DNA from 3 places in the Mesorhizobium sp. M2C.T.Ca.TU.002.02.1.1 genome. Region 3 is predicted to be linked to each of the others. Evidence: predicted binding sites of a transcription regulator. Region 3 holds the regulator's gene; each other region holds the start of a gene.

The links. The regulator LexA, encoded in region 3, represses DNA repair genes until DNA is damaged. The targets are predictions, from matches to a motif close to TGTTCNNNNTGTGTTCNG.
Region 1: a site for LexA is predicted at 3,637-3,654, ahead of EOD07_RS18510 (PA0069 family radical SAM protein). Genes of this name have one in related genera too.
Region 2: a site for LexA is predicted at 1,688-1,705, ahead of EOD07_RS21840 (single-stranded DNA-binding protein). Genes of this name have one in related genera too.

Annotation. Positions count from the first base shown of each region.
Region 1 covers NZ_RZTO01000338.1:506-6,094, forward strand. The annotation lists gene EOD07_RS18495 (F0F1 ATP synthase subunit B) at 1-562, shown strand, start outside; gene EOD07_RS18500 (F0F1 ATP synthase subunit B) at 574-1,065, shown strand; gene EOD07_RS18505 (ribonuclease HII) at 1,515-2,213, opposite strand; gene EOD07_RS18510 (PA0069 family radical SAM protein) at 2,408-3,562, opposite strand; gene EOD07_RS18515 (glycosyltransferase) at 3,711-4,214, shown strand; gene EOD07_RS18520 (aldehyde-activating protein) at 4,270-4,695, opposite strand; gene moaB (molybdenum cofactor biosynthesis protein B) at 4,818-5,375, opposite strand; partial or broken gene EOD07_RS18530 (hypothetical protein) at 5,362-5,589, opposite strand, start outside.
Region 2 covers NZ_RZTO01000447.1:326-5,093, reverse strand. The annotation lists gene EOD07_RS21850 (OsmC family protein) at 8-433, opposite strand; gene EOD07_RS21845 (DUF2306 domain-containing protein) at 634-1,032, opposite strand; gene EOD07_RS21840 (single-stranded DNA-binding protein) at 1,066-1,587, opposite strand; gene EOD07_RS21835 (metalloregulator ArsR/SmtB family transcription factor) at 1,825-2,139, shown strand; gene EOD07_RS21830 (SRPBCC domain-containing protein) at 2,136-2,612, shown strand; gene EOD07_RS21825 (ATP-dependent Clp protease proteolytic subunit) at 2,638-3,240, shown strand; gene EOD07_RS21820 (hypothetical protein) at 3,315-3,596, shown strand; partial or broken gene EOD07_RS21815 (excinuclease ABC subunit A) at 4,606-4,768, shown strand, end outside.
Region 3 covers NZ_RZTO01000388.1:142-5,327, forward strand. The annotation lists partial or broken gene trpD (anthranilate phosphoribosyltransferase) at 1-628, shown strand, start outside; gene trpC (indole-3-glycerol phosphate synthase TrpC) at 633-1,445, shown strand; gene moaC (cyclic pyranopterin monophosphate synthase MoaC) at 1,447-1,923, shown strand; gene glp (gephyrin-like molybdotransferase Glp) at 1,923-3,128, shown strand; gene lexA (transcriptional repressor LexA) at 3,245-3,985, shown strand; partial or broken gene EOD07_RS20085 (ComEC/Rec2 family competence protein) at 3,979-5,186, opposite strand, start outside.

The DNA.
Region 1 (5,589 bases), on a different contig from region 3:
CGCGCAAGAAACAGCGCCGGCCGCGGCCGAGGGCGATACGCATGCGGGCACTGCCGTGCCCGCCGCGGAGCATGAAGCGTTCCCGCCGTTCGATGCCAAGACCTTCCCGTCGCAGATCCTGTGGCTGGTCATCACCTTCGGGCTCTTCTACCTGTTCCTGAAGCGCGTTGTGATGCCGCGTCTCGGCGGCATCATCGATGTCCGCAACGACCGCATCACCCAGGACCTCGACCATGCCGCAAGGCTGAAGGGCGAGGCGGATGCCGCCGTTGCCGCCTATGAGCAGGAACTGGCGGAGGCCAAGGCCAACGCCAACAAGATCGGCCAGCAGGCAAGCGACGCCGCCAAGGCGGACGCCGAGGGCACGCGCAAGAAGCTTGAGGCCGAGCTCGAGAAGAAGCTTGGCGAGGCCGAGGCGAGCATCGCCTCGATCAAGGCCAAGGCGATGAAGGAAGTCGGCACCATCGCCGAGGACACCACATCGGCCATCGTCGAGGCGCTTGTCGGCGGCAAGGCCGACAAGTCCGAGATCGCGGCCGCGGTCAAATCCGCGAGCCGGTGAGGAGCGGGATCATGGACGCCACATCACTCGCCACGCTCTGGGCCACAATCGCCCTGCTCATCTTCCTCGGCGCCGTCATCTATCTGAAAGTGCCGGGCATGCTCGCCAAATCGCTCGACGCCCGCGCGGCCAAGATCAGCGCCGAGCTCGAGGAAGCGCGCAAGCTTCGTGAAGAAGCCCAGCAATTGCTTGGTCAGTATCAGCAGAAGCGCAAGGAAGCCGAGAAGGAGGCCGCCGACATCGTCGCCGCCGCCAAGCGCGAGGCTGAGCTGCTCGCTTCCGAGGCGGCCAAGAAGACCGAGGACTATGTCGCCCGGCGCACCGCGCTTGCCGAGCAGAAGATCAGCCAGGCCGAGCGCGAGGCCGTCAGCGAAGTGCGCGCCTCGGCCGTCGACATCGCCGTCGAAGCCGCCCGCGCGCTGCTCGCCGCCAAGGTCGATGCCAAGGCCGGTGCGGATCTGTTCAAGTCGGCGCTCAATGACGTGAAGGCCAAGCTGAACTGAGCTGAATTCTAGCTAAGCTTCGAAATTAAAAGCCGCCTGGGCAACCCGGCGGCTTTTTTGTTGTCGGAAAGGCGGGGCGCCTGAACTGCTGATCTCAACCACAAAGTGGGCTACGGCATGCACATTCCAAGCGGCTGGTCATTGGCGATAGCGTGTATGGCAGCCTGGCGCATGCATTGTCTATGCAGCGCTGGTCGACCCCCACTCCGTCTCGGCTTCGCCGGGCCACCTCTCCCCCGATCGACGGGGTAGAGGAAAGGCGCCACGCCTTTTGCCGTCAACGCGCGTCCAGCAAAACTCCCTTCCTTTCCCTCCGGAGGGGGGAAAGGTGGCGCTGCGAAGCAGCGACGGATTGGGGGAACCACGTGGCAATCAAGCCTCAGGCCTGATCAGTCACGCCAGTCACAATAGATGTGTGCATAGCGTAGACAAAGTGGGAGAGGTGGCTATCACTCCAGCCCGGCGAGGCTCTCTTCCTCTTCCGCCACCTCGGCGCCACCCAGCCGGAAAGGCGCGAACGACGCCCGATGCAGCCGTGCCACCGGCCCATGCATCTCGATCGCGGTGCGGTGCCGGACCGTCGCATAGCCCATATGCACCTCGAAGCCGTAATGCTCGTGATGTCCGCCGCAGCCGCACATCATGCGGTCGCGCATCACCTTGGCGACGATCGAGGCGGCGGCGATCGACTGCGAGCGCTGGTCGCCTTTGATCAGCGCGCGGCCTTCGCAGGCGAGGCCGGGCGGAACGTCGCGGCCGTCGGCCAAGGCGAGTTTCGGTTGCAGCGAGAGGCCCGCGGCGGCTCGGCGCATCGCTTCGAGGCTTGCCTTCAGGATGTTGCTGTTGTCGATGCCTTCGGCGCTGATCGAGGCCATCGATACGCTGAGCGCCGAGCCGAGGATCTTGAGGAACAGCGCCTCGCGCTGCAAATGGGTGAGGCGTTTGGAATCGTCGAGGCCTTCCGGGATGTTGGCGGGGTTGAGCACCACCGCGGCGGCCACCACCGGACCCGCGAGCGGACCGCGGCCTGCCTCATCCATGCCGGCGACCGGCCACAGCCCGTCGGCCATCGCCTTCGTCTCGATCGAGAAGTCGGGCTTCTCGACCATTTCAAAGAGAAGCGGAGAATCGGAACGCGCGCGAGCCATGGTGCGGCGAGGTTCGCATCGGCTCCGATTCTCCGCAAGTCCTTCCGGGTCGGATGGGGCGTCGGACCGGGAAGGCACCGTCTCACGGCCGGGGGACAAGGGCCGGACGGAATTTCGAACAAGTGACAATTCCAGACGGAAAATCGCTGTGTCTGGAAGTGCTTGGCACCGGCCGTCATGGGCCGGCGCAGATATCAAAGCAGCATCAGCTGCTCACCGGCGCCGGAGCCTGCGACGAATTGGTCGGTGCGAAGCTGCCGTCGCTCGATATTGAGGCCCAGCCGCTTGGCGGCGATCTCGAAGCGTCGGCCGATCTGCCAGGCATAGGGGCCGGCGCCCTTCATGCGCTTGCCCCATTCCGAATCGTAATCCTTGCCGTCGCGCATCGAACGGATCAGCGACATCACATGGCGATAGCGGTCCGGATAATGCCGCAACAGCCAGTCCTTGAAGATCGGCGCCACTTCGAGCGGCAGGCGCAGGATGACGTAGCCGGCCTCCCTGGAGCCCGCGGCTCTGGCCGAATCGAGGATGCGTTCCATCTCCGGATCATTGAGACCCGGGATGATCGGCGCCACCATCACGGACGCCGGAATGCCGGCATCCGAAAGCTGCCTGATCGCCTCCAGCCGCTTCGTCGGCGTCGATGCGCGCGGCTCCATGGTGCGGGCCAGCATGCGGTCCATCGTCGTCACCGACAGCGCCACTTTTGCAAGGCCGCGCTCGGCCATGCGCGACAGGATGTCGATGTCGCGCGTCACCAGCGCAGACTTCGTCACGATGCCGACCGGATGGCCGCGCGCCTCAAGCACTTCCAGGATCTCGCGCATGATCCGGTATTGTTTCTCGATCGGCTGGTAGGGATCGGTGTTGGTGCCGATGGCGATCGTGCGCGGCTGGTAGCCCGGCTTCGACAATTCCCGGTCCAGCATGCGCGCCGCGTCCGGCTTGGCGAACAGCTTCGATTCGAAATCGAGCCCTGGCGACAGGCCCATGAAGGCATGCGTCGGCCGGGCGAAGCAATAGACGCAGCCATGCTCGCAGCCGCGATAGGGGTTGATCGAACGGTCGAAGGAAATGTCGGGCGACTCGTTGCGCGTGATGATCGTGCGCGGCTTTTCGACCTGCACTTCCGTCTTGAACGGCGGCAGTTCCTCCAGCGAGTTCCAGCCGTCGTCGAACACATGCCGGCTGACCGGCTCGAACCGGCCGGACGGGTTGATGCCGGCCGAACGGCCGCGATTGCGATCGGGCCGCACGCGCATGCCGCTCTGCTCGATCATCGCATTTGCCATCTCGGCTCGTCCTGCTCCGAAAGCAGCAATGTCGGCGCGTACGATCTGTTCCATTTTCGCCCTCTCCCAAGGACTGTCGGCAGGCTGTCGAATCGCTCTGTTCATGAAACTATTCCTATTTTGCCCATGAGAACAAAGCAAGAACTTTTTCACTTGGAGCGTGTAACTGGCGCATCGCCGCACTTTCCGCTATTCGGCTGATATGCTCAGCGTTCTCATCGAAACCTTGAACGATGAAGAGGGTCTTGCCCGCACGCTCGCCTCGCTGGTCGGCGGCGCGGTCGAAGGCGTCGTGCGCGACGTGATCGTCTGCGATCAAGGCTCGACCGACCAGACGCATCGGGTGGCCGAGCATGCCGGCTGTCATTATGTGGCCGGCGGGGTCGCCGTGGGCATCGGCCAGGCCAAGGGCGATTGGCTGCTTCTTCTGGAGCCCGGCGCCAGGCTCGCCGAAGGCTGGATCGACGAGGTCGTGGCGCACACGGCGAAGCAGACCATGCCGGCGCGCTTTTCACGCGCCCGGGCCGATCGCGCGCCATTCCTGGCCCGCGTCTTTTCGGGCAACCGGGCGCTGGCCGAGGGCCTCGTCATCAGCAAGCGCCAGGCGTCGGCCCTGGCAAAGAGCGCGCGCAACGCCGAAGCCCTGGCGCGCGGCCTGGCGACCAGAAGGCTCAATGCCGAAATCTGGGTGGCGCCCCCGAAGTAAGGCCGGCTCTCCCTTCTCCCGCAAGGGGAGAAGGAAGAAGCGCAACCCAGCCCAGTCAGATCCCCTCGATCTCAACCGGCATCCAGGCGCTGCGGCGCCTCGCCAGACGTTGCTCGCGCGTCTCGGTGTCGAACCAGACGGCGACCGGCTCGCGCGAGAACGACGCGCGATCGTCGAGCGAGTTGACGATGACGACCGCCGTGGCGTCGTCGCCCTGACCGGCGATTGCCGCGACATAGACGCCGCAGTCGCGGCAGACGAGATAGTCGGCGGTGCGCAGGCCGAAGCGGTAGACCTGGAGGCGATCCCTGTCCGCGACCGAAACCACCAGCCTGCCGTTCGGGTCGGCGGCGGCGCGCGAGCCATGCCGTGTGCAGAAGGAGCATTGGCAGGCGCGGATTTCCAGCGCGGCCGGATCGAGCGCTGTGGAGAAGCTGAGGCGGATGTTGCCGCAATGGCAGCCGCCGCTGTGAACGGTCATGGCAAGGTTCCTTGTTCGCGGCACAAGGTACTTTGCCGGTGCCGGCTTCGAAATGGCTGCTCGCAGGCCATAGCGCCATTTCGCCTGCGAACCGGATGCCGGCCGCTCGCCTTTGCCTGCGGTTACGAGGCGGGCTTGCCGCCGCGCCGGAGATGCTCGTCCAGCCGCGGCATGATCTCGACGAAATTGCAGGGCATGTGGCGGTAGTCGAGCTGCGCCTTGATAATGCCGTCCCAGGCATCCTTGCAGGCGCCGGGCGAGCCAGGCAGCACGAAGACGAAGGTGGCGTTGACGACCCCGCCTGTCGCCCGGCTCTGGATCGTCGAGGTGCCGATCTTGTCGTAGGAGATGCGGTGGAAGACTTCCGAAAAGCCGTCCATGCGTTTCTCGAAGATCGGCTCCAGCGCCTCCGGTGTCACATCGCGGCCGGTGAAGCCTGTGCCGCCGGTGGTGATGACGACATCGATGTTTTCGTCCTTCGACCAGCCGAGCACCTTGTCACGGATCTTGTCGCGGTCGTCAGTGACGATGTCGCGCGCGGCAAGCGTATGGCCGGCTTGCGCGATGCGGTCGGCCAGCGTCTGGCCGGACTTGTCGTCGGCAAGGCTGCGCGTATCGGAGACCGTCAGCACCGCGATGCGCACCGGGATGAAGGGCCGGTTTTCGTCAAGCTTCGCCATCGCTCACCTCCATGCTGCGCGTCGCCGCGACGAACCAGTCGGGGTGGCGGGCGCGGATCGCGATCGCCGCGCGCTTGGCGATATTGCCGGTCTCGAACAGGCCGAAACACGTGGCGCCCGAGCCGGACATGCGCGCGAAGGCGGCATCGGCCCGCTTGAGCGCCTTGAGCGCCTCGCCGATCGCAGGTTCGATCGAGCGGGCCGATGCCGCCTT
Region 2 (4,768 bases), on a different contig from region 3:
CAACTGCCTACTTGGCCCCCGTATCGACCACCTCGAAATCATGCGTAAGCGTCGCCGTCTTCGCCATCATGGCGCTGGCCGAGCAGTATTTCTCGATCGACAGGTCGATCGCGCGCTTGACCTTGTCGTGCGAGAGCGCGCGGCCCTTGACGATGAAATGCATGTGGATGCGGGTGAACACTTTGGGGTCGGTCTCGGCCCGGTCGGCGTCGAGCTCGACCACGCAATCCTCGACCGCCTCGCGGCCCTTTTCGAGGATGTGGACGACGTCAAAGGCCGAGCAACCGCCGGTGCCGATCAGCACCAGCTCCATCGGGCTCGGTCCAGGCGTCTTGCCATCCGGCCCATGCGCCGTACCCAGCACGACCTTATGCCCACTGCCGGATTCGCCGACGAAGGTGCGTTCCTCGACCCATTTGACGCGTGCTTTCACGTTGATCTTCCTTGAAAAATTCCCGTCCGCGCTAAGGCGTGTTGAGATTCAGGTCAGGCCGCGCCGGAGTCGAAGACGGGCGCGAAGCGACCAAATTGGTGGTCTTCGAGAACCGGAGCGGAGCGTACTTGAAGTACGTGAGCACCGGAAGCACAGGAAGCCGCCATTTGCAGGCCGGCCTCACCTGAATATCAACACGCCTACTGGCCGAACACGACGATATGCATGATCCGACCGGGCAGCAGTGTGAAAATGCCCGCGCCAATCAGTGCAAAGACATAGAGCGAGATCATCACCTTGCGATGCTTTGCCACCCGATGGTTATGCGCGTGCCAGACCGCCAGCGGCACGGTGACCAGCACCAGGATCGACAACAGATGGATCGGACTGAACGGCCCGATGAGCCGTATTTGCTGGATCCAGAAGCTGGATATGGCGATGATCAGCATCAGCGCCGCCCAGGCATAACCCAGCGCGCGGTGGCGCATAGTCCCCTTCGGCAGCGCCAATTGGGCGCCGCCGATGGCTAAAGCGGCGAAGGCCGCGAAGGCATGCCATGGGATGGGAGGCGGCGCCGACAGAAGCGGTCCGAACGACATCGCGCCTTCCTTCAAATGCCCGTTTCGAGACACTTAGAACGGGATCTCGTCGTCCAGCTCGCGCGACGAGCCGCCGCCACCGCCACCTCTGGAACCGCCGCCACCACGGCTGAAACCTTCGTTCGGGCCGGACTGGCCGAAATCGGAGCCGCGGCTGCTGCCGCCGCCGGAATAATTGCCGACCTGGCCGCCGCCACCCTCGCCGCGCGCGTCGAGCATCTGCAACTCGCCGCGGAATTTTTGCAGCACGATCTCGGTCGTGTAGCGGTCGTTGCCGGTCTGGTCCTGCCATTTGCGGGTCTGCAGCTGGCCCTCGACATAGACCTTCATGCCCTTCTTCAAATACTGCTCGGCCACCTTGGCGAGCTGGTCGTTGAAGATCACGACATTATGCCACTCGGTCTTTTCCTTGCGCTCGCCCGAGTTCTTGTCGCGCCAGCTTTCCGAAGTGGCGATGCGGATGTTGACGACCGGATCGCCGGAATTCAGGCGGCGGATTTCAGGGTCCGCCCCGAGATTGCCGACCAGAATGACCTTGTTGACGCTACCCGCCATCTCACTTCTCCGCGCTCATCCGAAACAAATTTTAAGTCGCTCACCTTACAGCCTTGGGGTCGCCCATGCCCGCAAAGGCTGGCTTTTCCCACAAGGTTTTTGTTCTCTTTTCGTTCTAGTCAGAACCGTCCTTTCTGTCAAGGAATGTCAGCAAAGGCGGCGCCTGAACGTGTATCTCGATATGGCGATCAAATAGAAGCTTGCCAAATCGATAAGTATCGACTTATGCTTTTATCCATGATCGAGGCAGAGATTTTCCGGGCGCTTGCCGACCCGACGCGCCGCGCCGTTTACGAGCGGCTGACCGCCAGCGAGATGAGCGTGAGCGAGCTGCGCGCCGGCATGAGCGTGTCGCAGCCGGCGGTCTCGCAGCATCTCGCCGTGCTGCGCAGCGCTGGCCTCGTGGTCGAGCGGCGCGCCGGCCGCAACGCCTATTACCGCGCCGATCCGCAAGGGCTCGACCCCCTGCTCGGCTGGATCGAGCGCTACCGCGCCTTCTGGCCGGAACGCATCGAGAAGTTGAAGACGGTTCTGAAGGGAATGGATCAATGACGGCACCCGAAAACCCGACGGTCGACGAAGCGCCGCTCAGCTTCGAATGCGACCTTCCCGATCCGCCGGAAAAAGTCTGGCGGGCACTGACCGAGCCGGAACTGCTCGCCGCCTGGCTGATGCCGAACGACATCAAGGCGGAAGCAGGCAGCCGCTTCGCCTTCGCCGGACCGGATGCGCCGATCGAATGCGAGGTGCTCGAGGCCGAGCCCGGCAGGCTGCTGCGCTACTCCTGGCGCGAGCGGCCCGGCGCGAAGGATGCGGACCAGTTCCCCGCCTTCGACAGCATCGTCACTTTCACGCTTGCCGGCACCGCCTCGGGCGGCACGCATCTCCGCATCGTGCATGACGGCTTCGCGCCGGCCGCGCAGCCCCTCGTCGCTGTTTCCGGCGCCGGCTGCGGGCTTTCGCTTTACGCGCGCAAGAACCCGACCTCCGCCAATGCGCCCTCAATGATGCTGCGCGCGGCCTGATCGATAGAAGCAGAGGAAACCCGTCATGAGCATTGCCAACCTTGTGCCGATGGTCATCGAGCAATCGAGCCGCGGCGAGCGCTCCTTCGATATCTTTTCGCGGCTGCTGCGCGAGCGCATCGTCTTCATCAATGGCGAGATCAACGACAATGTCTCGGCGCTGGTCTGCGCCCAGCTTCTGTCGCTGGAATCGGACAATCCCGACAAGGAGATCTCGCTCTACATCAACTCGCCCGGCGGCATGGTGACCAGCGGCTTCGCCATCTACGACACCATGCAATACATCTCCTGCCCGGTGTCGACGGTATGCATGGGCTTTGCCGCCTCGATGGGCTCCTTCCTGCTGATGGCAGGCTCCCCGGGACGCCGCATCGCCCTGCCCAACACCAGGATCGTGCTGCATCAGCCGCTCGGCGGCTTCCAGGGCCAGGCCTCCGACATCCAGCGCCACGCCGAGGACATCGTGCGCACCAAGCAGCACATGACCGAGCTCTACGCCAAACATTGCGGCCGCACCTACGAGGAGGTCGAGCGCACGCTCGACCGCGACTATTTCATGAGCGCCGCGGAAGCGAAGGACTGGGGTCTCGTCGACCACGTCTACGACACGCGCAAGAAAGCGGCCTGACGTCGCGGTAGACGCGCGGCAATTTGATCGCCGCGCGTCTGGCATCGCTCCAGCCGCGTCCCTATAGTCCGCGTATGATCGGATCCGTTCAGCCCAGACATGTGTGCGCTATCCTCGCCGCGCTTGCCGCCGCGCTGATGGCCGGCACCGCGCTTGCCGACGACAGCTCGACGCAGAAATTGCCAGGGGTCAGCGACGACTACCGCATCGCCAAGCCGGCGCCGCAGCCGGAACCGGATGACGCGCAGCCCGCCGGCAACAACGGTTCGTTCAAGATCGGCAACACCGATGTCAGGATCGGCGGCAGCATCACGATCGACATGGCGACGGGCGGCATGAAGCTGCCGAACCGCTGATCGTCCTGCCACGGGAATTTTGTCTGATTGGGTGATACCTGTCAGCGCAATCCACACGACTGTGGCGATTGGCTGAGGCGCTTCTCAGCCCATCATTCTATGGCGAAGCAAGGAGCGAAGCGACGCGGCGCAGACCATAGAAGCCATGCCGTTACGCCAATGCGATGCGACGGTACAGAATTCTGCACCGTTGCGCCCCTCGACTGAGGTAACGGCATGGATCCTTGGGTCTTCGCTTCGCTACGCCCAAGGATGACGAGAATGACAAAATGTAAGCCCCATCCCTGCTGTGCAGACGGATGGGGCTTCATGGATCTGAAATCCAACTTTAGCCGGGAGTGGACTGCCGGCGTTCTGTTTCGGATGCAACGCGGCGTTCAGCCGACGATCCGACTATCGTCTCTGATTGTAGGGAATCGGCAAGTCACGGTTTGTCGGGCTGGCGTTTCAAGTCTGCCCTGGCACTTATGCCCGCCGCGGCTCCATCTCCGTGTGGAGCCTCAAGGGACTGTCCGGTGGCGTCATGCTCCGCTCCTGGGTCCGTTGCGACAATGTCGTTCGAAGCGCAAATCGCTATCGCCTGCGGCGTCTCGCAGGCCGCCTGTTGGGCGGCGAGGCCATCGAAAGACGGCCGGCTTCGTTGACGGTTTTGAGACTGCTCCCCTAGGTCTGCGACGTCAACCGTCGATAGCCGGTTACCGAAAAATGTGATCGGCAGGAGGTTACGTACGGGTAAGCCGGGTGGCCCTGTGGATCAATGGGACGGGATCGGCGGCACTTGTGTCCACGGCGCCTGGCGCGATTGTTTCCACAGCGCTTTGTCAGGAGCGTGTTCGGCCTTTGTTCTTTCCGCTTGCCCCCTCGCGCGAAAGGCGGTTAAACCCAAGATAGGCTTCTTCCGTCGAGATTGTGGCGTCTCTCGACGCGGCGGCAAAACAACCTACATATGGGATGGCCGGGACGAACCCGCCCAATCCAGCAAATTCCAGATCTGAGGCGGCGACCGGCGATGGCCGACCAAAAATACCTTTCCATTCGCGGGGCGCGCGAACACAATCTCAAGAACGTCGATCTCGACCTGCCGCGTGACAGCCTGATCGTCATGACGGGGCTGTCCGGCTCCGGCAAGTCGTCGCTCGCTTTCGACACCATCTATGCCGAGGGCCAGCGCC
Region 3 (5,186 bases):
GGGCGTCAAGATCGACATCTCGCCCGAAATGATCGGCCGCTGCATCCACGAGGCCGGTGTCGGCTTCATGTTCGCGCCGGCGCATCATCCGGCGATGAAGCATGTCGGGCCGACTCGCGTCGAGCTCGGCACCCGCACCATCTTCAACCTGCTCGGACCGCTGTCGAATCCCGCCGGCGTCAGCCGCCAGATGGTCGGCGTTTTCCTGCCGGAATGGATCATGCCGGTGGCCGAGACGTTGAAGGCGCTGGGCGCCGAGCACGCCTGGGTCGTCCATGGCGACGGCTATGATGAGATCACCACCACGGGCGAGACCCAGGTGGCGGAGCTTGCCGGCGGCGAGATCCGCAGCTTTACCCTGACGCCGGAAGCCGTCGGATTGAAGCGGCACACCAGGGAAGAGCTGCGCGGCGGCGACGCGGCCTACAACGCCAAGGAATTACGCGATATGCTGGGCGGAGCGCCCGGCGCTTATCGCGATACGGTGCTGATGAATGCCGGCGCCGGGCTGGTCGTGGCCGGCAAGGTGACGACTTTGGCCGACGGCATCGCGGCGGCGGCGCAAGCGATCGACAGCGGCCGCGCGCTTGGCGTGCTGGACAAGCTTGTCGAGATTTCGAACGGATAAGGCCTTGTCGGATATCCTGCGCAAGATCGAAGCCTACAAGCGCGACGAGATCGCCGCGGCGAAAGCGAAAGTACCGTTCGTCGAGATCAAGGCGCGGGCAAAGGATGCCGGTGCGACGCGCGGCTTCCTCGCGGCGCTCGACGCCAAGCGCCGGGCCGGCAACTTCGCGCTGATCGCCGAGATCAAGAAGGCCAGCCCTTCCAAAGGCCTGATCCGCGCCGATTTCGATCCGCCGGCGCTCGCCAGGGCTTATCAGAAAGGTGGCGCAGCCTGTCTTTCGGTGCTGACCGATGCACCGTCCTTTCAGGGCGCGCCGGAATTCCTGACGGCCGCGCGGGCAGCGGTACGCTTGCCGGCCCTGCGCAAGGATTTCCTGTTCGATCCCTACCAGGTCTACGAAGCGCGCGCCTGGGGCGCCGACGCCATCCTGATCATCATGGCGAGCGTCGACGACACGCTGGCCAGGGACCTCGAAGCGACCGCCTTCGAGCTCGGCATGGACGCTCTGATCGAGGTGCATAACGAGGCTGAAATGGAGCGTGCGCTAAAATTGTCGTCGCGGCTGATCGGTATCAACAACCGTAATCTGCGGACCTTCGAGACCAGCCTTGAGACTTCCGAGCGGTTGGCGCCGATGGTGCCGGCGAACCGGCTGCTGGTCGGCGAAAGCGGCATCTTCACGCATCAGGATTGCCGCCGGCTGGAGAAGAGCAAGATCGGCACCTTCCTGGTCGGCGAGAGCCTGATGCGACAGGCCGATGTGGCCGCGGCAACCGAGCTTCTGCTGACGGGCAAGGCAGCGGCCGAGGCCGTCTGATATGGCCCTCACCCATCTCGGCGCCAAGGGCGAAGCCAACATGGTCGATGTCGGCGACAAGGCCGAGACGACGCGCACCGCGACCGCCGAAGGCGTTGTCTCCATGCGGCCTGAAACGCTGGAGATGATTCTCGCTGGCGACGCCAAGAAAGGCGACGTGCTGGGCACAGCGCGCATCGCCGGCATCATGGCCGCGAAGAAGACGCATGAGTTGATCCCGCTTTGCCATCCGCTGCTTCTCACCAAAGTGGCCGTCGAGATCGAGCCGGACCGCACGCTGCCGGGCCTCAGGGTCACCGCGCTCGCCCGTGTCACCGGCAAGACCGGCGTGGAGATGGAGGCGCTGACCGCCGCCTCGGTCGCTTGCCTCACCATCTACGACATGGCCAAGGCGGCGGATCGCGGCATGGTGATTTCCGGCGTCCGGCTGGTCGAGAAGACCGGCGGTAAGTCCGGTGACTACAAGGCGGATGCCTGATGGCGTTGGTTCCGGTCGCCGAAGCGCTCGAACGCCTGCTCGACGGCGCAGCACCTTTGCCGGGCGAACGCATTCCGCTGGCGGATGCGGCCGGGCGGGTCCTGGCGGAACCGGTTGTGGCGCTGCGCACGCAGCCGCCCTTCAACGCCTCCGCCATGGACGGCTACGCCGCGCGCGCCGCCGACGTCGCTTCGGCGCCGGCGCAACTCGAGGTCATAGGCATGGCGCCTGCAGGGCGGCGCTTTTCCGGGACCGTCGGCGAAGGCCAGGCCGTGCGCATCTTCACCGGCGCGCCGCTGCCTGATGGCGCCGACACCATCGTCATCCAGGAAAACGTCCGCGATCGCGGCAATGGCAAGATCGAGGTCACCGAACCGACCGCGCAAGCACGCAATGTACGTCGCCGCGGGCTCGACTTCGGTGAGGGCGACGTGCTGCTCGAAAAGGGCCGTGTGCTCGATGCGGCAGCCCTTTCGCTGGCCGCCTCGGCCAACCATCCCGCCCTGAATGTCGTACGCCGGCCGCTGGTCGCAATCATCGCCACCGGCGATGAACTGCTGCCCCCGGGCAGCGCGCTCGGCCCCGATCAGATCATTTCGTCGAATGCCTATGGCGTCGCCGCAGCCGCCCAGTCGGTCGGCGCACGTGCGCTCGATCTCGGCATCGCCGCCGACCGCAAGGAGGCGATCGCCGCGTTGGTCAGGAAAGCGGTCGAGGCGAATGCCGATGTCATCGTCACGCTCGGCGGTGCCTCGGTCGGTGATCACGACCTGATCCATGACGTGCTGACCGGCGAAGGCATGCAGCTCGACTTCTGGAAGATCGCCATGCGCCCCGGCAAACCGCTGATGTTCGGCCGGCTTGGCAACGTCCGTTGCATCGGCCTGCCCGGCAATCCGGTGGCAAGCATCGTCTGCTCGCAGCTGTTCCTGAAGCCGCTGCTTGCCCGGCTCGGCGGCCGCGACCATAGGCAAGACCTGCGAACGGCCCGGCTGGGCGCCGCGATGCAGGCCAATGACCTCAGGCAGGACTATGTGCGCGCCGTCGTGCGCGAGGACGCCGGCACGCTGGTCGCGACCCCGTTCGGCATCCAGGACTCCTCGATGCTGAGGATGCTCGCCGACGCCAACGGCCTGATCGTGCGCGAGCCTTTCGCGCCGGCCGCCGAAACCGGCGCCGAATGCAGCGTTCTGATGTTACGCTGAACAAAACGTCAACAAATTCACTAAACTTTAAACGGTTGCGGAACACAACTGGAACAGATAGTGTTTGTTCTGGGTTTGTTTTTCTGATTCTGGTTTCAGAACCCGTGGGGGCCGCCATGCTGACGCGCAAACAACATGAACTTCTGATGTTCATCCACGAAAGGCTGAAGGAAAGCGGGATTCCGCCGTCTTTCGACGAGATGAAGGAAGCGCTCGACCTCGCCTCCAAGTCCGGCATCCACCGGCTGATCACCGCGCTGGAGGAACGCGGCTTCATTCGCCGGCTGCCGAACCGGGCGCGCGCGCTGGAAGTGTTGCGGCTGCCCGACTCGATCGCCCCCGGCCTCAATGCGGCGAAGAAGTTTTCGCCGAGCGTCATCCAGGGAAGCCTGGGTCAGAACAATCTCAACCGTCAGATCAAGCCGGCTACGCCATCGCGCGCCCCGACGCCAAGCAATGACGACGATGCCGGGTCCGCCGTATCCATTCCGGTGATGGGCCGCATCGCCGCCGGCGTGCCGATCGACGCCATCCAGCACCAGACGCATTCGATCACAGTGCCGCCGGACATGATAGCCGGCGGCGAGCATTACGCGCTCGAGGTCAAGGGCGACTCGATGATCGAGGCCGGCATCTTCGACGGCGACACCGTCATCATCCGCAACGCCAACACGGCAAGCCCGGGCGAGATCGTGGTCGCGCTGGTCGATGACGAGGAAGCGACGCTCAAGCGCTTCCGCCGCAAGGGCGCCTCGATCGCGCTGGAGGCCGCCAACCCGGCCTACGAGACCCGCATCTTCGGGCCGGACCGGGTCAAGGTGCAGGGCAAGCTTGTCGGGCTGATCCGCCGCTACTGATCCGGTCGCGAAGGTTTCGCATCCGCCCGCGCAGGCTTTTGATAAGGCGGCAGTCCTCTCGCTTCGCGAGTGTATTTCCGCTGCTCGTGCCAGGGCCGATATGGCTCTTCCACAGCATAGCGGACGGCCGGCCGCGCGGTTGCCGATTGCGGATCGAAGAAGACGGCGGCGCTGCCGTCGCGCGCCAGCTGCCGCTTGGTGACGACAAGCACGCGCGGATCGTAGCAAGGATTGTTGGCGGTGGCGTCGTTGATGACGATGAGATCAGCGAAGCCGCAGGCAGGCCGGGCGCTGTCGCGGTTTTCGGCGAGCGCGACGATGGCGCCGGATGGATGCCGGCCGATGCAGAGATCACCCGTACAGTAGAACGGCGAGCCGGGCGGCAGGTCGACGGGATCGGCGATGTCCAGCGCATCTTTGGCGAACGTCTCCGGCGGCACGATTGTCTCGGCTTTCAGCGCACGTTTCCAGTTGTCGGTGGTGAACTCGTTGGAGCGGTCGCGATTGACGGCAAGCTCGCCGCCGCCGATCGGCATCGCCACCAGATGCGCGTCCTCGGAAATGAGCACATCCGGCGTGCGGGCATGCGGAATGGCCAGCAGCGCGGCGAGCGCAAAGGGAACGGCGGCAAGCCTCAGCCAGGTGGTGGCCATCGTCGCGATCACCAGCGCGACCGTCGCCAGCAGCACCGACTGGATCGAGATCAGCCCGACGGCATCGACCGGTGAGCGCTCGGAGATCCACGCCGAAATGGCGATCATCGCCGTCAGGCCCTTGCCCATGACAAAGAGGAACGGGCCGTCGAAGCCGAAGGGCATAGCCAGTGCGCTCAACACGGCAAACGGCATGACGATCAGCGAGACGATCGGCATGACCGCCAGGTTGGCGAGCAGGCTGAGCGGCGACACGCGCTGGAAATGCCAGATCGCAAACAGCAACGTCGCGCTGCCCGCGATGAGCGACGTCACGGCGGCGCCACCCACACCGACCGCCATTTTTCGCGACAGGAACCCGAGGAACGAACGCTTTGCCGGCGGCGCGGTCGTTTTGCCGGCGCGATAGTCGGCAAAGCCGGCATAGGCGCCGACCAGGGCGGCGGTGGCGGCGAAGGACATCTGGAAGCTCGGGCCGACCACTTCATGCGGCGAGACGAGGATCACGGCGATGGCCGAGATCGCCAGGTTGCGCATGGTGAGCGCCG